DNA from 2 places in the Paenibacillus sp. FSL L8-0435 genome. Region 2 is predicted to be linked to the other one. Evidence: riboswitches for the same ligand, from Rfam matches in the RefSeq annotation. Region 2 holds a riboswitch; the other holds the start of a gene.
What was found. Region 2 has a riboswitch for cyclic di-AMP ahead of NST33_RS06920 (hypothetical protein). Riboswitches for the same ligand answer to the same signal wherever they lie in the genome.
Positions count from the first base shown of each region.

Region 1: linked by a shared signal. The riboswitch ahead of NST33_RS00150 (ubiquitin-like domain-containing protein) and the one ahead of NST33_RS06920 (hypothetical protein) in region 2 are both predicted to bind cyclic di-AMP.

Region 1 is NZ_CP150185.1:24,100-36,313, reverse strand. It holds gene yabG (sporulation peptidase YabG) at 1-385, opposite strand, end outside; gene rsmA (16S rRNA (adenine(1518)-N(6)/adenine(1519)-N(6))-dimethyltransferase RsmA) at 445-1,347, opposite strand; gene rnmV (ribonuclease M5) at 1,352-1,897, opposite strand; gene NST33_RS00150 (ubiquitin-like domain-containing protein) at 2,053-3,237, opposite strand; cyclic di-AMP (ydaO/yuaA leader) riboswitch at 3,511-3,764, opposite strand; gene NST33_RS00145 (TatD family hydrolase) at 4,006-4,776, opposite strand; gene NST33_RS00140 (HD domain-containing protein) at 5,109-6,386, opposite strand; gene NST33_RS00135 (AbrB/MazE/SpoVT family DNA-binding domain-containing protein) at 6,704-6,958, shown strand; gene rsmI (16S rRNA (cytidine(1402)-2'-O)-methyltransferase) at 7,225-8,112, opposite strand; gene NST33_RS00125 (tRNA1(Val) (adenine(37)-N6)-methyltransferase) at 8,113-8,892, opposite strand; gene yabA (DNA replication initiation control protein YabA) at 8,988-9,356, opposite strand; gene NST33_RS00115 (stage 0 sporulation family protein) at 9,385-10,185, opposite strand; gene holB (DNA polymerase III subunit delta') at 10,303-11,274, opposite strand; gene NST33_RS00105 (YaaR family protein) at 11,284-11,727, opposite strand; gene NST33_RS00100 (cyclic-di-AMP receptor) at 12,071-12,214, opposite strand, start outside.
Region 2 is NZ_CP150185.1:1,541,724-1,553,937, forward strand. It holds gene urtC (urea ABC transporter permease subunit UrtC) at 1-456, shown strand, start outside; gene urtD (urea ABC transporter ATP-binding protein UrtD) at 419-1,228, shown strand; gene urtE (urea ABC transporter ATP-binding subunit UrtE) at 1,206-1,901, shown strand; gene NST33_RS06895 (hypothetical protein) at 1,933-2,568, opposite strand; gene NST33_RS06900 (hypothetical protein) at 2,596-2,799, opposite strand; gene NST33_RS06905 (urease accessory UreF family protein) at 3,065-3,766, opposite strand; tRNA gene NST33_RS06910 (tRNA-Leu) at 4,210-4,292, shown strand; gene NST33_RS06915 (glutathione peroxidase) at 4,443-4,922, opposite strand; cyclic di-AMP (ydaO/yuaA leader) riboswitch at 5,294-5,468, shown strand; gene NST33_RS06920 (hypothetical protein) at 5,584-5,982, shown strand; gene NST33_RS06925 (HAD family hydrolase) at 6,110-6,793, shown strand; gene NST33_RS06930 (Nramp family divalent metal transporter) at 6,930-8,225, opposite strand; gene NST33_RS06935 (organic hydroperoxide resistance protein) at 8,623-9,042, shown strand; gene NST33_RS06940 (zinc ribbon domain-containing protein) at 9,253-9,498, shown strand; gene NST33_RS06945 (hypothetical protein) at 9,598-9,876, shown strand; gene NST33_RS06950 (thiol-disulfide oxidoreductase DCC family protein) at 10,065-10,487, shown strand; gene NST33_RS06955 (DUF6612 family protein) at 10,555-11,418, shown strand; gene NST33_RS06960 (VOC family protein) at 11,627-12,010, shown strand; gene NST33_RS06965 (ParA family protein) at 12,172-12,214, shown strand, end outside.

The DNA of each region.
Region 1 (12,214 bases), 1.5 Mb from region 2:
GCACACGAAGTTGCTCATAGAGATCCATACTTTTTTTCAAATAGTTCGGATCTCCATCCAGATGAAGCACCTTTCCAGGCATCTCAAAATAAGCCGGTTCCTGCTGAGCAGACCAATCCTGTACCAGACCTTCCCGATTCCGCTCAGCCTGTTCCATACGATTCTGCTGCAGACGGGACAGGGTCTGATGTGCTTTAATATGCGCCTGTCTAGTCTTGGCGCTTTGTGGTTCGTAAGGAACCTGTATCAAATCGTCCACCGGGGAATCGGCAATCAGCCGGAACTCAGTCCCTTTAATGACCGCAGCATCCAACTGGAGGCCTTCCACCCGAAAAGTCACATCGCCGCCGTATGACTTCCGAACGACCAAGTCTCCGATATTCATCAACGTAATCACCTCTACCCCATCGTATGGGCAGAGACCCGGTTTGGTTCATTCAAATTTTACAGTGCTGCACGTACTCCTGCTTCCCACATTACGGTGCTGAGTGTGGCATACTCTTGCAGACTCAACGTCTCTCCACGTCGGGACGGTTGAATACCTGCCTGCTCCAGCAGAATGTCTGCCTGTTCCCGGTTCTCCTTTGTGAAGAAACGTGCCTTCAAGTTGTTTGAGATTGTTTTTCTCCGTTGGGCAAAAGAAGCCTGTACCACTTCGAAGTAGTGTGCTTCATCCGGAATCTCCACTGGTGGTTTCTCACGCACTTTCAGCTTAATGACAGCTGATTCCACATTAGGTTGCGGAATGAAGACTGTAGGCGGCACAATACACACAAGCTCCGGCATACTGTAGTACTGAACTGCGATGCTCAGACTGCCGTAGTCTTTTGATCCTGGTGCAGCAGCCATGCGTTCAGCCACTTCTTTTTGGATCATGACAACAATACTGTCTACCGGCAGCTTCTCTTCCAACAGTTTCATCATAATTGGAGTCGTTACATAATAAGGCAGGTTAGCCACGACACTGACTTTGTCCACGGATGCAAAATCCGTATTAAACAACTCAGCCAGATCAAGCTTCAACACATCCCCATGATGAACACGTACATTCGAATAAGGCTGCATCACTTCTCCCAGGATTGGGATCAAGCGCTGATCAATCTCTACGGCTGTGACAGGACCTGCTACCCGAGCCAGTCGCTCCGTAAGGGCTCCAATACCCGGCCCGATCTCTAACGCGCCCTTGGACTCGTCCAAATCGGCTGCATTAACAATTTTGTTCAGTATATTTTGATCGATCAGAAAGTTCTGACCCAGACTTTTCTTGAATGAGAATCCGTGTCTTTGAATAATCTCTTTGGTTCGCTTGGGCGTTGCAATTTCTATCGTCTCTTCCATATCCTTCATATGCTCACATTCCTTCACGTTCAATTTGCGCTAATGCTGTAGAGAACTCTTCCCGTGTAATCTGAAATACACTGAGACGTTTGTGGAACTGCTTACCGTTACAATAACCGATGCCCAGCAGATTGCCCATCTCCATGCGACGTGCAGCAGCCTGCGGATGCACGATAAGTCCTGCCGCGATCAGGTCCTCCCAATCGATCAGGCTCGGAGCACCTTCGTATGAAGTATGTACGCGCGCCAGAGCATGACGGATCGCTTCAGGTGAGGCATTCTCCACCCCAATGTCCCCTTTACGCGTTGCATCGGCTTCCGGAATGAAGGCATGTTTGCAGCCAGGCACCTTATTCGCAATAATTTTACGAATGCGTTCGCCAGCATGATCCGGATCTGTCAGTACAATGACTCCCCGTCTCTCCTGAGCAAGCGCAATCCGCTTCAGAATGCGTTGGTTGATTGCTGATCCACCTGTTTCTATTGTATCGGCTTCAACGGCCCGACGGATAGCTACCGTATCGTCACGGCCTTCCACCACAATGACTTCTTTTATCATGTTCCATTTCTTCCTTTCTAACGCAAAAAGAAGAGGAATATCCTCTTCTCTGCCAAACGGCGGGGGAGACTGAATTCAGACTCCTCCGCCGCATATTCCGCATGAATCATTCATGCAACTATTTTATAGCATTCCCATTTCAAAGTAAAACGATTTTAGTTCGCTTCCGGCTTCACCGGACCGATCACGTAGACCGTCTTGCCTTTCTTACGTCCAAAATTCAGGGCATGCTTCACACTGTCATAATATACATCAATTTTGTTGCCTTTAATGGCACCGCCTGTATCTTCCGCACGACGGAATCCCAGACCTTCGATATATACCCACCAGCCAATTGGAATGACTTTGGGATCAACCGCAATGGTGCGACCTTCCGTTACACGAGTACCGGAAGCTGTTTTAGTACCAATGCCAGGCTCTTCGGAAGAGTAGGCAGTCATGGATACATTTTTAAGTACTTTGGAGTATTTAAAAGAAGTCCCGGATACAGTAATCACTTTGCTGCCCGAGGCAGATGTTTTCTTCGAGTTCGTTGTTGTAGCCTTTTTGGTTGTTGAAGTTTGAGCCGATACAGTCTGAATCTCAGGTTCTTTCACGACCGGTTTTGCTTTGGTGCCGACAGCGATCACTTTATCTACACGATTATTCGCGACAGATTTGCCGACCATTTTTTTGGAGACCAATTCTCCATCCTGAAATACCTTTTCGATATGCTGTACAAGTGTGCCTTCTTTGCCGTTTACAACGACACGGTTATCCCCTTTGTACAAGCTAGGGTCAGCCGTTTTAATAACTTTGTAAGCGATCGGTTGCTCTACTTCCACTGTACGCTTTGTTACGCGCACTACACGGATCTTCATCTCCGCTTTGATCGCAGTTCCGAGCGCCGGATACACTTTATCATTACTTTCAACTTGAATACCTGATTTTTGAATTGCATCTTCCACCGATGAATCGGTTGTATACAGAGTCTTGGTGTCTCCGTCTGCCGTAATGTTAACTGGAACGGCCCGCTCAATAACGATTCGGTCTCCATCTGTAATCGCCCCATTCATGGACATGGATACCTTATCGTGAGGGCTGACTGTGATCGACTGCTCCTCCAGCATTTCCTGAAGCATTCCTGTACGAGTCTCTACCACCTGAGCTTTGCCATCAATAACCAGCGAAATTTGTTTCCCGGCCTGACCGTAAACGACTAACAAGATCATGATTGTAAGCGCAATTGAGAAAATCGCGATCAATGCCATTTGACGCATGTTCTCATGCTTCCACCGCAACGCGAAAGACTTACTGGATGATCGTGACTCATGGGTCTCTTCTGGTTGGAATGTGCCCACTTCTCCGTCCTCCTTCATAGCCTCGCCGTCTAAAGTAATGCATGATGTCTTTGACGTGACTATACCAAATTTTCTACAGAACACAGATTGGACCAACATAATCCGGTTCTGCACCATGAATCAATCTTCGCAACATGATGTCATCCTCCTGAATACCTACCGTATGATGACAATATTTCTTTTATTCAAAAACAAAAAAGCCAAAGAAAGAGTGTAAGAGGAACTCTTTCGTGGCTTCCGAATGATTTTGAATATCGGAAATTCATGCACGAGGTTACCTCTCTTTTTCCGCTTGCGAGGTTAGCTGTCGGGTTCGGGCGAAAGAGAGCCGCCCTATCTTGGGTCACCCGCTCATGGCGGACGCCCTTGAATTCACCCCGAGACCCAAAGAAGAAATCAAATACGGCTTCGCAGTTCCCTTCGCTGCTTTTGGGTCAGCGAACGTTGCGCATCGGCCAAATACACCGATGTTTAAGCCCTATTGGTTCCCCCGCTCTCCGTTAACGGAGACTCAGCGAGACTGATTCATGAAAGTAATGTTGTTTCATCGGAAAGTGTCCCTTTGTTCATCCCCCGAACATCTGTCCAATTTTCCGCACAACAATTCACTGAAAAGATGATATCCTGTTTTGATGCATGTTGTAAAGCGTTGATCAAGTACGTTTTTCTGAATATTTGGTTAAAATATTGTAATATTCTTGATTTATTTGGATCAAAGGGCAAATTAACTCCGCTTACCTGCCTTTTTCACCTCATTTACTCGTTTTTTTAACGAATTCCAAATCGTTCCATGGCATTTTTGGTTGTTATTGCAGCAATTTCCTCCACCGAAATGCCTTTAATTTCCGCAGCTGCCTCTGCAACCAGACGTACATGCGCTGTCTCATTTCGCTTCCCACGATAAGGGTGAGGTGTCAAATATGGAGCATCTGTTTCAATGAAAAACCGGTCCATAGGAACCTTCTCCAGCACCTCTTTGGGCTGCTTTGCATTTTTGAATGTGATTGGTCCTCCGAAGGAGAGATGGAAGCCCATATCGAGACAACTTTTTGCTGTTTCCCAGCTGCCCGAGAACGAGTGCATCACACCACCAACCTCACCCGCTTTCTCTTCACGCAAAATTCTTATGATATCCTCATGTGCATCCCGATTATGGATGACAATCGGCATCTTCACTTCACGCGCCAAAGCAATTTGTTGTCGTAATACGCGATGCTGTATTTCCTTTGGTGAAGTGTCCCAGTGATAATCCAATCCAATCTCACCAATCGCAACCACTTTTTCATGCTTGCATAAAGATGCAATCCACTCCAAATCGCCCTCCTGCATTGTGATCGCATCTACGGGATGCCACCCTACAGCTGCATATATAAAATCATATGTTTCAGCGAGTTTCATTGTGGTTGGAATCGTCTCCCGGTTAAAGCCAATGTTGATCATGCGACCAACTCCTGCATCCACAGCACGCTGAATCATGTCCTCGCGGTCCTCGTCGAATTGTGGTGCATCCAGATGTGTATGTGTGTCGAACAGCATCATGTCTGTATCTCCCTTCATGTCGAAATAACGACTATCTTCTTTTGTAAATTTAATTTGTAAATTCCAATAATTTAATGACTCGTACATAAAACATTTTGGGTAATCTGTGTATTACATCATCACGTTTGTTTCTTCACAACTACAATATATAGAAGAGATACGGATATTCTGATCTATATATTGCTAATTGCGCTCATTTTGCCTGCTTGCATTTACAAAATTATGTCGATCTACATATACTCCCCATTAAAGCAGATTACTGTATCATGAAAAATAGCTCTTTTAGAAAGTGTTTTGATATCAAAATTCTTCATCGGATTATACCCACACGATTACAAGAAATAGGGGCGTATATGTGACGGTAATTCGTGAATAATCGCATCCACCTTGTTTTGCGGGTAATACAAATGATGTTTCCCTCGGTGAAGCCCACTGATGGAACGGACAATGTCAGATACTTCTGACAACTCACGTAAATTGTCCTGTCGATCCAGAAGAAGAATCTGCTTATCTGTGGATTCATCCGGACGAAACACATCATACGGATTATCCGAAGGAAAATCAATTTCAAGATCATATTCGGGATCGAGGCCAGCCTGTACAAAAGCTTCCCGAATCTCTTCCATCATTGTCAAGTCGACCTGTTCAAGCTCTACATACTTATATAACTTGCGATCCATAAAACGTTCGCATAACTCACTCAGAACAGTATCGTCCTCCTTGCGCCACTGCGTAAATGCCGTCTGAATTAATGCTTCATCCAACTGCAAATATTCATCTACGGATAATTCCCCTTCAAATAGTTGAGGGAGTGGATCAATCATGAAGCGGAATTGAAAACCATGTTGTATGAGTGTTTTCGCTCGCTTGAATATTTGCCGCAATATAATTTCAGAACTACGAGTTACCGGATGGAAGTAAATCTGCCAATACATCTGATACCGAGACATTAGGTAATCCTCCACAGCATGCATGCCTGACTCCTTGACTACAATCCGCCCATGATAAGGACGCAGCATCCGTAGGATACGATCAAGGTCAATCGTGCCGTAATTTACACCTGTAAAATAGGCATCCCTGAGCAAATAATCCATTCGGTCTGCATCAAGCGGACTGGTCACCAAGTTCACAACAATCGGCTTTTCATACGTTTTTTGAATGACAGATGCTACTTTCTCAGGAAAATCAGGAGCATACCGTCTTAAGATCGCCCCTACTTCGGTATCACCTGTAATGATGCGACAAGTCCAATCTTCGTGATTCATGTCAAAAGCTTCCTCGATGGAGTGAGAGAATGGCCCATGCCCGAGATCATGAAGCAGAGCTGCACACAGAGCTACAATCTTTTCTTCCTTCGGCCAATCCGAATAATGACTTCTTTCAAATTGAGAGATGATCTTGCGTGTGATCTCATAAACACCTAGTGAATGTGAGAACCGACTATGCTCTGCTCCGTGAAAGGTAAGGTAAGAAGTACCCAGCTGACGAATCCGGCGTAAACGCTGAAATTCCGGGGTGTTAATTAACTGCCATATAACCGGATCTTGCACGTGGATATAATTATGTACCGGATCTTTGAATACTTTCTCTTCCGTTAAACGTTGTTCCATGTCGACTCACTCCTTTAATTTCTTTTATATTAACGCTTTGAGCTCTACGATTCACCTAGGATTCGACACGACATGACGAACTTTGTCGAATGAAGTAGTTTTGTCGTTTTCCAAATCGACAAAGCTGACATTGAGGTTTAAATGCGAAAAACAGCTTCCAATCCCTTACCACCCGTAACCTTGTGAAAAACAGCCTTAATTTTAAGCTAATTTTAAGGTTGACTGATTTGGGAATCGTTGGTATGATGAGTATCATAAAACATAAAATAATGTCGAATAATGACAATGATAGTTAGCTGAGAGGAGCACTGATTATAATGATGAAATCAACAGGTATTGTAAGAAAAGTGGACGAACTGGGACGGGTAGTTATTCCAATTGAATTGCGCCGTACGCTCGGTATTGGTGAAAAAGATGCTCTGGAAATCTACGTTGACGGCGAGCGCATCATGTTGAAAAAATACGAGCCTGCTTGTATCTTCTGTGGTAATGCAGAGAACGTTACTTACTTCAAAGGTAAAATTGTTTGTAACGAATGTATTTCCGAAATCCCTGCACCTGTAGCAAAATAAAAAATACAGGTATACTGGACTTATCTAAATTGTTATTTCTAACCTTTTTAATATTCCTTAATGACCTTCCCGGTGTGAACCCCACCGAGGAAGGTATTTTTTTGCCTTGTTATGGGTTCCATTATCCAAAATAATTCTGTCACACGAGAACCGGAAGAAACGATGAAATTTTTTTGAGTCACTCTGCTCTTTTTAATATTCCACTAAGGTTGGTTATAAGCTTCTTTTCAGGTTATGTTCCCCACAACAGAAGATATTTGGTTAGATTACTGCTCAATTAATGCATTATATACATCACGCTTCGTCAGACCGCGATCAGTAGCCGTTTTTTTCATTGCATCTTTGCGGTTATGTCCTTCATCCTCATAATGGCTGACATGATCCGCGAGTGACATGAGCTGCCACCATGCTTCGCGCTCAGCCTTACGCTCCTCTTCCTTAATGCCTTCTACCAGCAAACAGTACTCGCCAAGAGGCGGATGTTCTTCAAGCCAGTCTATACATTCCTTCACGGTGCCCCTTGCGAATTCCTCATGACGCTTGGTTAGTTCACGAGCCAGGACAATCGAACGATCACCCAGAATCTCTTCGAGGTGGACTAATGTTTTCCGAATACGGTGAGGCGATTCATAGAATAACAAAGTCCCGTTGGATTCGTCAAAAGCCTCCAGCACTTTTCGCATGTCCTTTTTCTCCCGCGGCAAAAAACCGCCGAATGTAAAACGCTCCGTCGGTAATCCGGACACGATCAGAGCAGACAACGCAGCGTTGGGTCCAGGGATGGGAATGACCGTTATTCCGGCCTCCAGTGCAAGCTGTACAAGGTCAGAACCAGGGTCCGAAATGGCTGGCAAACCGGCATCACTGACGAGTGCCAAATTTTTTCCTTCTATTATATAGCGTATCAGTTCAGGTCCACTCGCCCCCTTATTATGCTCATGATAACTAAACAGCATCGAAGGTGTAATTTCAAAATGCGTAAGCAGCTTTCGGGTCTGGCGTGTATCTTCTGCTGCAATGATGTCGCAACTCTGCAATGTCTTGATCGCCCGGAAGGTCATGTCCTCCAGATTACCAATGGGTGTTCCAACCAGATATAGCTTGCCTGATCCTTCAGGCTGCTCCGCATAGCTTTTTTGAATATGCAAAGTCATCTAAAGCCCTCCTTTCGTAGTACGCTCAGCATGTTGCTGACCATAGTAAATATCCATAATCTCTTCGCAGTATGTCCCCTCTTCATTGTAGACAATGAGTGGAGGAAGCATCCTAACTTCGGGTTTACCATCTTTCATTCCTTCAATTAATACCATGTTGGCTTCCAAATGAGCACGGGGATGCACCATCCGAATCCGTTTGGGTTCCAGCTTATATTCGCGCATGAGCGAGATAATCTCTGCAAGGCGTTGTGGACGATGAACCATCGATACTTTTCCGCCATTACGAACAAGTCGACTGCAAGCCTGAATTACTTCTTCCAGCGTACATCCGATCTCATGACGTGCCATGGCCTGATGTGTGTTCATTTTAAGATCACTGCCATTCAAAGGCATGTATGGAGGATTAACCGTTATTGCATCGTATACAGCATGTCCTGTTTCTTTCACCAATTCTCGCAAATCACCTTCACGAATCATAATCGACTCGTCCAGTTCATTCAATTGCACACTTCGACGCGCCATATCAGCCAAACGTGGCTGAATCTCGACCCCTTCCAGATTGGCCTGCGTACGCGTTGTAAGCAAAATGGGAACCACCCCGTTACCCGTACACAAATCAAGTACACGCCCCCGTTTAGGTACGGAAGCAAATCGGGCTAATAATACGGCATCCATCGAAAAACTAAACACTTCATCACTTTGAATGATTCTCAGATCATGAGAGAGCAGATCATCAATCCGCTCTGACTCATGTAACACAACTTCATTTGCTTTCATATGTTACGCTCATCCTCCGGTACTCTGTATCTCATGTTCGTTTAGTTTAGGTTTATAACCTTGAAAAAAAACCGTAGGGGATCCCTACGGTCACTTCATTTATTCAAAAAAGACAGGCAGAACAGACAATCGCCTTCCGTCCGCAAATGTCCATAATAGACGTTGCAGATATGGAAGCCTTCGTGATACAACCGAGCCAGATTATCATACCCTTCACCCACAACATCCTCGCCTGTAGCCGGACCTGCTGGCCTCGCTACAGGAGCGAGTGCTGAGGAGATTGGCAGATCTGCCGGAGCCTCACGTTTGAGCAGTTTGCGTAACTGCTCATTCTCGATGGTAAGCCGCTGATTATCCTCAAGCAGCTCCTTCACAATCATTTTTAACTCTCCTAAATCACCGTGCAACTGACCCAGTTGGGTTTCCATTTCATGAATGTGCGTAAACAGATTTTTCTTTTCCAAGTTTCCACCCCGAAGCAACCTTTATGGTTTACTTGATAACGACGTCATCCAGCGGAAGTTCTTTGACTTTACTGATGTCGAACAGTTGAACATGGACTGTGCGGCTACCGGCATTAATTCCGACAACTTTTCCTTCACCCAATGAGGTGACGACCAATTTGCCTACAGCTGGCAGTTCTTCTCTCACACTTTCATAGTTATCATGCTCAAATTTCAGACAGCACATGAGTCTTCCGCACAACCCTGAAATTTTCGTCGGATTCAGTGACAGGCTCTGATCTTTAGCCATCTTGATTGATACCGGCTCAAAGTCTCCCAGCCAGGAAGAACAACACAACACACGGCCGCAAGGTCCGATTCCGCCAAGCATCTTCGCTTCATCACGTACACCAATCTGTCTCAGCTCGATTCGTGTCCGGAATATGCTTGCCAGATCCTTGACCAGCTCCCGGAAATCAACTCTTCCTTCAGCTGTAAAATAAAATATAATTTTATTGCGATCAAACGTAAATTCCACATCGACCAGCTTCATTTTGAGGCCATGGTCTTTGATTTTATTTAAACAAGTACCGAATGCTTCTTTGGCTGCACGCTTGTTCTCATCAACCACACGAGCATCTGTCTCGCCCGCAACGCGGATGACTTTCTTCAGCGGCAACACCACATCGGACTCGCCCACTTCCTTCTTACCTACGACAACCTTACCGTACTCAACCCCCCGCGCTGTCTCCACGATAACGCAGTTTTCTTTCTCAATGGGAAGGTCCAGGGGATCGAAGTAATAAATTTTGCCCGCTTTTTTGAAACGGACACCCACTACACTGTACAAAAAATTAACCCCCTTGTAAGCCAACCCCACTTCGTCTGAAGCCCTGTCTTCTTAGGGAACCGGCCGAAGTTATAACCGTTTGCATATGATTGGAGCTAACTCTGCCCTCTCCCAGTCTTATGCCAAACCGATCAAAAATTGCTCCAGACAAAGCTGGCCATTGACGTTGAAACGCAATTTTTTTCTGCATCCTGCGGCCATATCCATATAGGAGACCCACTGCTCTGTGCTGCGGGTATGTGCCAACTGAGATAACATGTCTAACTGATCTATAAAAACGATATGTTCATGCCTATCGTACTGAACATACAGCATGTCCCTAAACCATAGATGGAACAAACTAAGCAACATGTCCAGATGTTCAGAGAGTCCGGTTTTAAAAAGCTTCTGCTGTGCAGAGATCAATGATGTGCTTCCTCTACCCAGGGACTCCTTCCCTAATTGTAACATTACGTTTCTAATTTCTGCAAACCAATTCTGCTGGAGAATTTCTCTACATGCTTCCAATCCTGACGCTAAATGGACGGCAGAGCGGGCCAGATTGGCAGGGTGCCCTTCCTCGATCAGAGATTGCAGCATATCTTCCGGATTCAGTGCACTGAACGGCACCAATTGGGAGCGTGAGCGGATCGTTGGCAACATGGCCTGTCCATTATCCGTAATCAGGATGCCGACTGCTGGTACCTGCGGTTCCTCCAGAAATTTGAGCAAACTGTTTGCTGCCTGCACCGTCATTTTCTCGGCTTGTTCTATAATATATACTTTGGGATGACCTGCCTCTGATCGGTATGAAAAGATACGCTGCAGATCCCGTATTTGATCTATTTTAATGTTGTTTCCATCTGGCGCAAGCATGGTTAGATCCGGATGGTTACCATGATCCACCTTACGACATTCAAGACACTGCCCACAAGCGTCATCTTCAAGCTCTGTACAGAATATTGCCTTGGCAAAGGTAATTGCCGTCTTCCGTTGCCCGCTACCAGCTGGACCGCTAAACAAATACGCATGGCTTATTGCATGACGTCTTAAACTGCTTTGTAACATTTGCTTGGCCGCTTGTTGACCCATAATCTGTTGAAAGGACATACTTCCTCCTCAGAAGCTTAAATTAATAAGCATCCCCCGAATTTCGCCTACTTGTTGTAATAGAGAGATTTTTCCTTCTTCTGTATCCAGCAATTCATCAGCCATGGATAACAGAGCGGAGTCAATTTCATCAATCAGCTTATACCGCTTGCCTCTGCCACGACGATCCCAACCCCTTGTCTCTTTCATGGATACACCGCGACGAACGGTCTCTTCCAGGAACCTTTTAACAAGTTGCTTATACGCCTTCAGTTCACGAATCGTCATGGAACGTGCCAAGCGATCGCCCTGAAGCTGGATTTCACTAAACCGGCGATTCAGTTCAGCTTGTGAGGCCCGTTCCCCCTGGTGATTCATCATATCAGAGAAATTTTTGGATTGAACCGGTTTGGAACCTGAATCAGTAGTACTGATCCCGCTCTGAATCGGTCTGAATCCAGGATTGATTTTCATGGATACGCCCGCTTTCTATCATAGTTAGCCAATCGCCCATCAGCACAGTGCGCGTTGCGCCTGTGCGTGAGAATGAGGCTTTTATATATGCTGATCACACTCTATATATAATGGTAGATACACATCACCATCAAGGACTTGTTCTTTGTATTCAACCTCTTCCCGAAATGAGCCATTCCCCAGCTGGGAAATGCTCATCCGGAAAGAGTATGCTGATTCTTCTCATCAAGAAAGGCGTTCCGTAAGTGGCACGCACGAACTCTGTTAATTCTTCTTGCATCCATCGTTTCCTACATGCTATCGATCATGAAGGACCCTCATGGGATCCATGCAATAGTTTGAATTAGAAATGTTCGAAGCGATCTACCGGGAGAACAAATACAGTAGCTCCGCCTACTTGAACTTCAACAGGTAGCGGCAGGTAAGAGTCGGTTGTTCCACTCATCGGTGTGACCGGAGTCACGAGCTGTTCACGAACCTTACAGCT
Region 2 (12,214 bases):
CGATTCGGTCAAGTGCTCGAAGCTGCGCGGGATGGGGAGAATCGGGTGCGATTCCTCGGATATGATCCGGCAGGATATAAAACGCTGGCTTTTGCTTTTTCCGGTGCGCTTGCAGGCATCGCGGGCATGTTGTTTGTTCTTCAGGTGGGTATTATCTCGCCATCGATGATGGGGATTGTGCCTTCCATTGAGATGGTCCTGTGGGTTGCGTTGGGTGGTCGCGGTACGCTTATTGGGGCGGTCATCGGAGCGGTGGTGCTGAATGCGGCCAAAACAGGCATAAGTGAGGCTTACCCCGAAGGGTGGCTGTTTGTCATTGGTGGGCTCTTTGTAACAGTCGTTTTGTTCATGCCAAACGGTATTGTAGGTGTATATCGTCATATCGTTCGCTTGTTGAAGCGGAGAGGAGAGAGTGCGCATGTCCAAGTCACTCGGGAAAAACCTAAAGTCTACTGAGGAATCAGCGGTGTTGGTAGCCGAGGATATTACGGTAGCGTTTGGTGGGTTCGTTGCTGTCAAAGGCATGAATCTGAAGCTGCATGAACATGACCTGCATTTTCTGATCGGACCCAATGGTGCTGGAAAAACAACGATGCTGGATGTGATATGCGGCAAAACAAAACCCATGTCCGGCTCGGTGAAGATGGCGGATGGCACGGAATTAACACGACTGAAGGAGCACCAGATTGTTCGCAAAGGTGTGGGACGCAAATTCCAGGCCCCATCGATCTTTGCGGGTCTGACGGTGCAGGAGAATCTGACACTGGCGGCGGAGACTCGCCGTTCCCCTTTGCAAGCCATCGGTATTCGTCGATATGGGAAAATGAGTGCTGCCATGGAGCATGTTACCCTCCAGATTGGTCTGCAAGACCGCGTTGATGCTCGTGCAGGAGCGTTATCACATGGGGAGAAGCAGTGGCTGGAGATCGGCATGCTGCTTCTACAGGAGCCGCGGGTGTTGTTGCTGGACGAACCAGCCGCAGGCATGACGGACGAAGAAACACACAAGACTGGGCGACTTCTGCAAGAAATTGCGCGTGAGCGCTCGGTTGTGGTGGTGGAGCATGATATGGAGTTTGTGCGAGAGTTCGCAGCCAAGGTAACGGTGATGCATGAAGGGAAACTGCTGAAGGAAGGTACGATGGCGGAGGTACAGGCAGACCCGAAAGTGGCCGAAGTGTATCTGGGCAAAAGGAGGGATGACCATGCTGTCGCTGCAACGAATTGAATCCGGCTATGGGGAAAGCAATGTGCTTCGTGGTGTGAACCTGGATGTACAGCCTGGACAGGTGGTGTGTCTGATGGGCCGTAACGGTGTAGGGAAAACAACGTTGATGAAAACATTAATGGGGCTGCTCAAAACACGCAAGGGCAGTATTCAGTGGCAAAATCAGGAGTTATCCACCTTGGATACAGCCAAGCGGGCAAGGGCAGGGATCGGTTATGTACCGCAGGGGCGGGAGATTTTCCCGCAGCTTACGGTGAAAGAAAACTTATTGCTAGGTCTGGAGACAAGTGCACCGGGAGTAAAAACGTTCCCCGAGGATGTACTGGCGATGTTTCCAGTGCTTGCGACGATGTATGGACGGCAGGGCGGGGATCTGAGTGGTGGACAGCAGCAGCAGTTGGCATTCGCCCGGGCATTGGCTTCGCGTCCGGGGTTGTTGCTACTTGATGAGCCGACAGAAGGCATCCAGCCTTCTATCGTGGAGGACATTCGGCAGGTTATTTTGCAGCTCAAGGCAAAGGGGAACCTCTCGGTTCTGCTGGTAGAGCAGAGTATTGATTTTGTACGAAGTGCCGCAGATTACATCTATATCATGGATAAAGGAACCATAACCCTGCATGGGACACCGCAAGAACTGGATATGTCGCAGTTTGAACATCATCTCTCCGTATAGTTGTAGTTAGTGTGGCGAGTGGAGAGAGGTTTCAGGAGCGCTTGTCCAGGATATTCGAGTATTTCGGATATAACCGCCGAATGCATTCCGGACAGATGTCATGGGTGAATTCGGCGTGGGTATGCTTCTCCAGATAACTCTCAACGGAGTTCCAGTGTTCCTCTTCGTCCTTGATTTGTTTGCAGACGGCGCAAATAGGCAGCAGTCCGCGCAATGTGCGCACTTCAGACAATGCCTTCTTCAATTGGTGTTCTGTCTTTCTCTGTTCGGTAATATCCATGTGTGCAATTAAAGCGAGATCGGTATCCAGAATTGAATTTGCATAAGATAGAGGGGTGAGTTCTACACGAAACCACCTCTTTTCGTTGTATACAGTATACACGCAGATGTCATATGTATGATTTCGATTAAAGGGTATTCCGCGTTCTTTCAAATTCTGTGCGACAAGTGCCATGTTAGCGTTCTTGCCTCGTTTTGCCCAGGCTTCCGTCAGATGCAGGTAATGTCTATGACTACTGTGTATATCCGGGTTTGGTGAGCATTGACCGAGTCCCTGTTGCCAGGCACGGTTACAACTTTGGATAATCCAATTGTCATCAACGATGATGAGCTGGTGACGTATGGACTGGAACGACAGCCTCTCCAGATCGGATGTAACATGTCTCATGGATGAGACCCTCCTTTGGCAGAAATCTTATCTCAGTTCATCTGGAATATCCAAAATATCAGCGACCAGGTGCCTGAATCGGGTTGCTTTGCGTGTGCCGTGAATAAGATTGGATAAACGATAGGGTGGGATGCCATGCTGTTCGCAAAAAGTCTTCTGGTCCACTTGAAGTTCGGTTAGCCGTCGTTTGATGGCCCATCCGAACGGAGTAACTGGTTTTTTCTTGTTCAAAAGGGTTCACCCCTGGTTAGAATGTAGTATTCAGCCGCCCTTTCTTCATGTAGAATGTATAGAAATGCGAGCTGTATGTTTCATTATATACGTAAATTCGTCATCTAACAATTAAAAAAGACGGAAAAAAGTGTATTTTGTGATGATAAATGGCGTAAATACGTAAATAAAACAAATAAAATGACAAAAAACACGTCGGCAAGGAGGTTGCCGCGTGTTTTTAGTTTGTCTGAATGAAGGGGAGCGGGTATGAGGAGGAAGAGGATTAGGCTCTGTAGGCATGAAGTCCAGCTCCAAGCATATGGAAACTGGGGAAAAACGATTTCATGGACATCGAGGTTGGCTGTGCCAGTCCATCCGCAGCCGAGGCGCTGACGGTCTTCCATTCATTCTCCAGATCTGTGGCCAGGCGGACCATCAGATCCTTGGTTGTATCATTGTTCAGGGGAATGACTTTGGAGGCTTCGGTTATACAAGCATTCATGGCTGAATGCAGGTAACCAAGGACCGCCTCCTCGACCGGGATATCGAGGTGGTGGTTAATCCAGGCGTGAACAGTGGAGAGGCAGCCAACCGAATCGTATTTGGCAAAGATCTGTTCGAGCTGGCTGAATTCAATCCAGGGGTGCAGAGCGCGTGCGAGTCTGATCAATCGTTTACCCATCGCGGCAGCTTGTTCTCTGAGATCTCCAGGGGTTCGCTGAACATGGACGAGCTTGTCGATCAGAGCTATCCGCCATGTATCCTTGTGATCTGCTGCGGTATAGATGCCTTTAATGGCCATACCTTCAAGACGAACAATGCTGGGATGCAACTGACAACGCATGAATGATTCGAGATCTTCAGCATTACGAATGGTACCCTCCCTGATATGGATATCCATGCCGAAGGAATGGGTGAACCCTCCAACCTGAATAGAGGAATCAAGCAGTTTGACATAATCGAGCAGCTTATTCCCACGGTTCACAATCATTCGCCTCCTGTGTTCGTTAAATGTCACTTAAAGTGACATTTATATTCCTTTTTGTTTGCTTTGTGTTTAAAAATCCGAATTATATGATAGTTATCATCCCATAAATGTCCGCTTTTTGTCAATAGTATCCGTGAAAATTAATGAATTAAATCTGGGATTTAATATTGTGTTATTTTATATAACTTGTTGTGTTATTTATATGGTGAAGTGCAGGGTGGACTATATATAAGGAAGGACTATATATAAATGAATCAATAAGATCAGCTCAAGCCGGAAAAGAGGGGATCAAATCTAATGATATGCAGTTCATGGGTAAAGATGACGAGATTATGCGATTTTTGATGAAATTGCCTAGCTGAAAAAGTAGTATTAAAAAATACTTTACTTTTGGTTCTGGACCCGGTATAATCAATTCTGTTGCCGATTATTTACGACATGCGGTCGTGGTGGAATGGCAGACACGCTATCTTGAGGGGGTAGTGGGCGTATGCCCGTGGAGGTTCGAGTCCTCTCGACCGCATCATATGAACGATTAAAAAGAAGCTTTCCATTAATGGAAGGCTTCTTTTTTTTGTCTTTTTGAACAGTTTGACATCAGAGTTGAGAAAAAAAAGGCCATCCATTACCGGGGCAATGGTGCTCTACCTTCCGGCTACGGGTGGCCAATGTATTATTTTTGCAGCAAGTTCTTGATATCTTCTTCAATCTTGTCCGGTGTTGTTTTGGGAGCATAACGTTTGATTACCTGTCCGTTCTGATCCACAAGGAATTTGGTGAAATTCCATTTGATTGCTTTGGAGCCAAGCAGGCCAGGAGCTTCTGTGCTAAGGTGTTGGAAAAGAGGGTGAGCGCTTGAGCCGTTCACATCAATTTTCTCAAACATGGGGAAACTCACGCCATAATTCATCTGACAGAACTCGGCAATATCGTCGGAAGATCCTTTTTCCTGTGCAAACTGGTTGCTTGGGAAACCAAGAACTTCAAATGGAGCATCTTGAAACTTGTCTTGCAGTTCTTGCAGACCTTTGAATTGAGGGGTAAGGCCGCATGAGCTTGCCGTATTCACAATCAGTAACACTTTGTCACGGTAGTCGGACATTTCAACTTCTTGACCGCGAAGTGTATTCACTTTGTAATCGTAGACTGTCATCTAAATCGCCTCCATTTATTTACTCTTATATCTTCTATTATATTGGTTGCAATTAAATATTGCAAAACTAATGTGGTGTTAAAAGAATCAAAACAGGCAAGTTGTGCAGAATACGTGAATGAATTGGGAAGTGATTTACGCCAGAGTGAGAATTAGATAGCCTTGAAGAGATAGATGGAGTATAACTTTGTTGTAAGCGTTATTATGGATGGGAATTGGCAAAAATCTGCCGATTTGGTGATCTGGGCGGACTTTACACCGACATGGCGCGGGTGTATGATTCATAACGTAATTTCAATTTAAACTAAATTGTACCTGAAAAACGAAACAAACGATAATATCGCTCGATCTTACCTTAAGATATACGAACGATGTTTTAATCGCTGAGTTTCCATTCATTGATGAATGGGAAACGGGGGAACCAACAGAATGCGCTGTCCAGGACAGTGGCATTCATGGGGTGAATTTTCCGGTGACAGCCGGAAATAGGGCGACTCTCGCGCCCGAATCCGTCAGCTAACCTCGTAAGCGTTAAAGGGAGAGGCAACAAGCCGTACGCTGGTTCATGGTGTTTTCGCCATGGATTATTTAAGAAGCGTTCGGGAGGCCTTGGTCCCCCACGCTTCTTTTTTGTTGTCTTTTCACGCCAAGGGAGGAACGAATGATGGATACTGAGATGATCTTAGTGACTGCTCCAAATGAAGCAGGACGCAAATTTATTAAATTGCTGATGTACAAAAAAATGCCGTTTGCCGTTCTAACCAACAGTGCAGGGGAAGAGCGCAGACTCCGTAGAATCGGAGTAGAACATGTCATTCGCATGAACACGGCTGCAGCTCAAAAATGGTTTTTGCCGCAGGGCAGCGTAGGCAACGTGTTTATTTTCGAGAACAGCCTGAATCTGACCTGTCGTTATTTACAGATCTGCCGTTCATGGACATCGAAATCCCTGTGCGTTATTACGGAGCAGAGTCATCCTAAGGGCATCTATCGGGGCATGGGCGCAGACCGGATCGTATATTCGCTCAATGGGGAAGTTGGCTTTCTCCTCAATGGTTAATGCCATCGCTTGTGATTGCTCAGGTGTAAGGTGCCTGTTATAATTGAATGTATCGATAAACGGAAGTTTGAGGAGACTCATGCAGGATGGTGAGTCTTCTTTTTTATGCTTACAAGGAGGAATTGGCGTGCCGGATGTAGGTGGATTGAAATGGTTGTTTTTTGATGTTGGAGATACACTGGTGGATGAATGGGAGCCGGTTGATGATATTATCGGACAGTTCGTCCGCGAAGCCTGTGCATTGGGGTATCCGGTGAAGATTGAGGCGGTACGCGAACTGTTCGCGAACTGTTACCAGAGATATGAGCAATGGCCGATGAGAGTGGCGATTCGCACATTCGTTGAAGACGACGGACACCAGAAGCAGATTCAGGACAAGCTGAAATTTCAAAAAGATCTTGAACGTCCTTTTCCATCAGCGGATTACGTCCTTCAGCAGTTGTCACGGCATTATCGCATTGGCATTATTGCCAATCAGAGTCCTGGAACGGAAGAGAGACTGGAGAGCTACGGCTTGCGGAAGTATGTTGATGTTCTGGCATGTTCGGCTGAAGAAGGAGTGTCCAAGCCAGACCCTGAGTTATACGCTGTGGCCTTGAAACAGGCCGGTTGTGAACCGGAGGAAGCCGTCATGATCGGCGATCGGATCGATAACGACATTATACCTGCTCTGAAGCTGGGCATGCGTACGATTCGAATTATGCAGGGTTACGGAAGATTCCAGCCAGAACTATCTGATGACCAACGTGCGGATTGGACTGTTGATTCATTGGATCAACTCCTGCCGTTACTGATACCAAATCAGGATTAGATGATTGTTTACTGGAGTTTGAGTTTTACTATAAAAGAAAACACCTTGCTGTATTGCAACAATAAAGGCTGATCAACTTGGGTATAGCATACCGGAGTTGATCAGCCTTTTTAGTATTTTGTCGATGAGAACGAGATTAGAATAACCGAATCGTCTGAATGATCAGATATACATTCAGCACAACGATAATCGCGGCAATGACCCATGAGATGATTTTGAGCCACAATTTGTTGGCGAATGCACCCATGCTTTTTTTATCACTTGTGAACATCACCAGGGGAATTACAGCAAAGGGCAATTGAAGCGACAGCACGACCTGGCTCAAAATGAGCAGTTCTTCTGTGCCATGTTCTCCTGCAATGGCTGTCACAATTACCGCCGGGATGATGGCGATCAGACGTGTGACCAGTCTGCGCAGCCAAGCCGGAATTCGAATGTTCAGGAAACCTTCCATAACGATCTGCCCAGCAAGTGTACCTGTAAGGGTAGAGTTCTGACCTGATGCTAACAGCGCCACACCGAACAGAATACTTGCAACCGTAGTACCCAATAGAGGTGTCAGCAGATGATAAGCATCTGCGATCTCGGCAACCTGCGTCATACCAGCGCTGTGGAATACAGCAGCAGATACAATCAGGATGGCTGCATTGATGAACAGGGCCAGTGTCAACGCGATTGTAGAATCCATGGTCGAGTACCGAATGGCTTCTTTTTTGCCCTGTGGGGTCTGTTCGATCTGACGGGTCTGGACAATGGAAGAATGCAGGTACAGATTATGCGGCATCACGGTTGCTCCGATAATACCAATGGCAATATAGAGCATAGCCGGGTTTTGCAGAATCTCAACATTGGGTACAAAACCATGGAGAACACCGCCCATATCCGGTTTCGCCAGAAACAGATCAATCCCGAAGCAGAGGGCGATGGTTGCCATCAGCACAATGACGAGAGTTTCCAGAGCGCGGAAGCCTTTGTTTTGCAGTACAAGAATCAGGAGTACATCAACTGCGGTGATGATAACGCCGTATAACATGGGGACGTTAAATAACAGCTTTAACGCGATGGCAGAACCAATGACTTCAGCCAGATCGGTGGCTGCAATGGCAAGCTCACACAGTATCCATAACATCATGACAACAGGCATGCTGAATCGTTCACGACAGGCTTGAGCCAGATCCCGTCCAGTGACGATGCCGAGCTTGCCAGCCAGCGACTGAAGGACAACGGCCATCAGGTTCGATAACAGGATAACGGATAACAAGGTATACCCGAACTGTGAGCCGCCTGCGATATCTGTTGCCCAGTTCCCGGGGTCCATGTAACCTACGGCAACAAGGTATCCTGGGCCTACAAAGGCGAGGAATTTCTTCCACCATGCAACATTCTGCGGAACTTTCATGGAACTATGTGCTTCTCCAAGGGAAGGGGCCATGCCCGCAGTAGACAATGATTCTCTTGAAGGAGCGTTGAACGGATTTTTTTTACTCATACGATAATCACCTGACTTTGAATTATTGATTTGGAAATATATGCGGGACAACCCGCTCATAATATATCTAAATTTTTATGTTTATTGTTACATTGTACTCCTTCAATTGTTTTTGTCTAGTGCAACTTTTATGTATCAGCACAAAATTTCGGTTCCAGCTTGTAGATGTCCCTTCGTATATTACCCAACCGTGGGGAAAATACAGCCATGGCATTGAAATGCATGAAAATAATAAAGTTGTAAAAGCTGATAAAGATACAAAATTGCGTTTCAAAATGAGCCAGAAGTTTAAATTGAAAGGAAGGCAATAAAAACTATATGGATAAGGGAGAGATTCTTAATGGAAGCTTTATATACAGCAGTAGCGACAGTTAAAGGTGGACGTACAGGTTCCGTGACTTCTTCGGATGGCGTTCTCAAGCATGATCTGAAAATGCCAAAAGAGCTTGGTGGCTCCGGTGGTGAAGGTACTAACCCTGAGCAGCTTTTTGCCGCTGGATATGGAGCATGTTATGAAAGTGCCCTCGCCAATGTAGCACGCAAAGCAGGTGTGAAATTGGAGGATGTGGTCGTTACAAGTAACGTATCCATTGGTAAAGACCCTGCGGATGATGGTTTCCAGCTGTCTGTTCGTCTGGACGTTAGCATGCCTGGTGTAGATCACAGCCAAGCAGAGGAACTGGCCCGCAAGGCGCATGATTTCTGTCCATATTCCAAAGCAACACGCGGCAACATTGATGTTGTTTTAAACGTTGTCTAAGATTTGACTCCCGGCAAGTAAAGGGAACATATAGAGCAGGGTATCCCAGATACCTGATGTTCGACTACAAGGCCCTGCTGGCAATCGGCAGGGTTTTGTGTTGATTATCATATTAGGACATGATGCAGGAGATTAGATGCCAGATCGCGTACTATTTTACATAATTGCACTCCCACTTCATGCTACACATTCCATAAAGGGGGAACAAAGATGAGTATTGAAGAGATGATTGAGCGGCGATTTGTGTGTACGAAATGCAGAGGCACGGATTGTAACATTAAGGAAGTTTCCATGTCAGGAGCAGGCCTGAGCAAGATGTTCGATATACAGCATAATCACTACTTGTTCGTGGCTTGTGCTTCCTGCGGGTATGTTGAAGTATTTGATCCGGATGTCTTGAAAGGGAAAAAACAGGGGCAGGTAGGGACTATTCTGGATATTCTGTTTGGCGGGTAGACATGCGCGAGTTGACATTGATCTGAATTTTCTTTAATATAACTTAGTACTGAGTAGTGTCATTGCATGAACCAAATTTGAATTAAACAGGTGATATCCATGTCTTATAGACCGCGTATTGCAGATTTAGAATTAGCTTATGGTAACAAGGAAGACGGATTGTATGAATTCAAAATGAATTTGGTAGACGGTACCAAATGCCGTGTATTCTACACCCGTTCCCCGGAATGGAAGATGACCAATATCAGCCGTCTGCAGAAAACGCCTTGTCCAGTATGTCGCAAAGATTTTATTTGCAAATGTATGGACCAGTGGGCAAGTGACCTGCATCAACAGATGATCGATGACCAATGGATGGAAAAGGCAGTTACGGAGTAATTGTCGGACAGATACGAGCGTGGGCACAATGCCTGCGCTCTTTTTCTTTATATTTCTCATTAATGTGTGTTCAAAAAGAACGGTTTTCAGTCTTTTTGAACAACATCCAGAAATAAATTTAGAATTAGTGAACAAGAAGGTCCAGATTGGGTAAGTTACTCTAACCGCAACAATAGGAGGCAGCCAATATGACAGCAAATCAAACAGATGTGCATCAGGGACATCCGATCGTACTGGTGGATGGCGTCTGTCACTTCTGCCAGGGCTTAACCAAATGGATTATCAAGCGTGACCCGGAAGGGAAATATCATTTTGCATCGCTCCAATCGGATGTAGCCAAGGGACTGCTGGCGAAGGGCAATCTGTCGACAGACAGCATGGACACCTTTGTTCTGATTGAAAATGGAAAATACTATACACGTTCAACCGCCGCACTGCGATTGGCCAAAGGTCTGAAGTTTCCTTATCCGTTGTTATATGTGTTCATTATTGTGCCGAGATTTATTCGTAATGCAGTCTATAACTGGGTTGCTCGCAACCGTTATCGCTGGTTTGGCAAGGATGAAGCGTGTATGTTGCCTACACCGGAGATCAAAGATCGATTTTTGTGAGTGTGATTAATAACGGAAATAATTGGGTAATGACTACAGATCATATCTATTTTGGGAGGAAAACAACTTGAAGAAGTGGACTACATTATTTATCGGGGCATTATTAGCAGTGAGCTTGGCAGCATGCGGTAACGATACAGATAATACGGCAACGCCGCCAGCGACTAACAACGAAACATCTAACGAGGGCAATACACCTGCGGAGCAGGAAACAAAGGTTCCTACTCTGGACGAATTGATTACCAAAACCAATGCAGCAACGAAAGAAATGAAAAGCTTCACAACTGAAGCAAACATTGATCAGAATCTGAAACTGGATGCTGGGGAACAGTCCCAGGATCAACAGGTTAAAACATCGCTCAAGATGGATATTATCAAAGATCCAATGATGATCTATCAAGAGATGAAAATGGAAATGTCGGGACAGGAAGCTCAGAACGTGAAGCAGTATATCACTTCGGATAAAATCTACTCTCAAGTTGGGGATCAATGGGTTGCGATTCCTGAAGCTCAAACCAAGGAACTGATTGAGCAGATGAAGGCAAGCATGAATCCGGAAGGTGAATTGGAGCAATTCAAAAAGATTGAAGAAGATACTGAAGTGACCGAAGAAGGCGACAATTATGTGATTAATGCGGACGTATCCGGTGATAATGTGAAGGAACTGGCGAAAGCCGTGATGGAGCAGAACGGATCGGATGCCCAGATGCAAGCCATGCTTGATCAGATGAATATCACCAGCATGATGATGAAATACATGATCAACAAAGAAACCTATCTGCCTGCAAGTACGGACGTAACCATGGTCATGGAGATGGAACAGAATGGACAGAAAATGACGATGGACATGAAGATGAACAGTACATTTTCTAACCAGGATCAAGTGGAAGAGATTAAGATTCCACAAGAAGCATTGGATAGCGCTAAATAATTTGGTTATGCCAAATGTGCTGAAGATGATTTAATGCGGTAAGCGAGCATCCGTGCATGCCGTTTACAGGCACCTCTGAGATAGATCTGTGTGAGCCGAGAGGTTTACCGGATTAAAATCAGGGGTGTTTTTCTGTTTAGCGGAGATTATGGTCAGGGTTCAAGGTGTTATAGTATAGTCATATTGAAGTAGAGAGGGGAGATAAAAGATGATTGAATATGCACACATCCACCATGTTAGTCTGGCTGTACGTGATCTGGAAATCGCGAAGAAATTCTATTCTGGGTTACTAGGCATGCAGGAGATTGAACGTCCAGCCTTCCGCTCCACGGGTACATGGTACGCTATCGGCAGCCAGCAGCTTCATCTGCTTCAGCACCCGGAGGGCCACACGTTACGTGAGGCTGGTATTGATACTACAGACGGCCACTTTGCGATCTGGGTCACCAGTTATTCAGGGACTATAGCCTGGCTGGAACAGCAGGGAATTGAGTATGAAGCGAGACCTGACAGTGTGGCTGGATTCGCACAGATTTTTGTACTTGATCCGGACCGTAACATTATTGAGTTCGATTCACCGTACAACTCTTAAGGGAAAAAGGGTTAGAATAAATCCCTTGCTCCCCCAGAAATTGTATGCTATATTATCCATACATTCATAGCACGTGACGGAAGCACCGTCCAAATATCGCATATTCATGCGGTTATTGGACGGTGCTTCTTTGTGCTTTTTGACAGGGAGGGAAGGGAAAATTGATTGTACTGAAGGTTGTTCTGGTTTCAAAGGATAGGGATT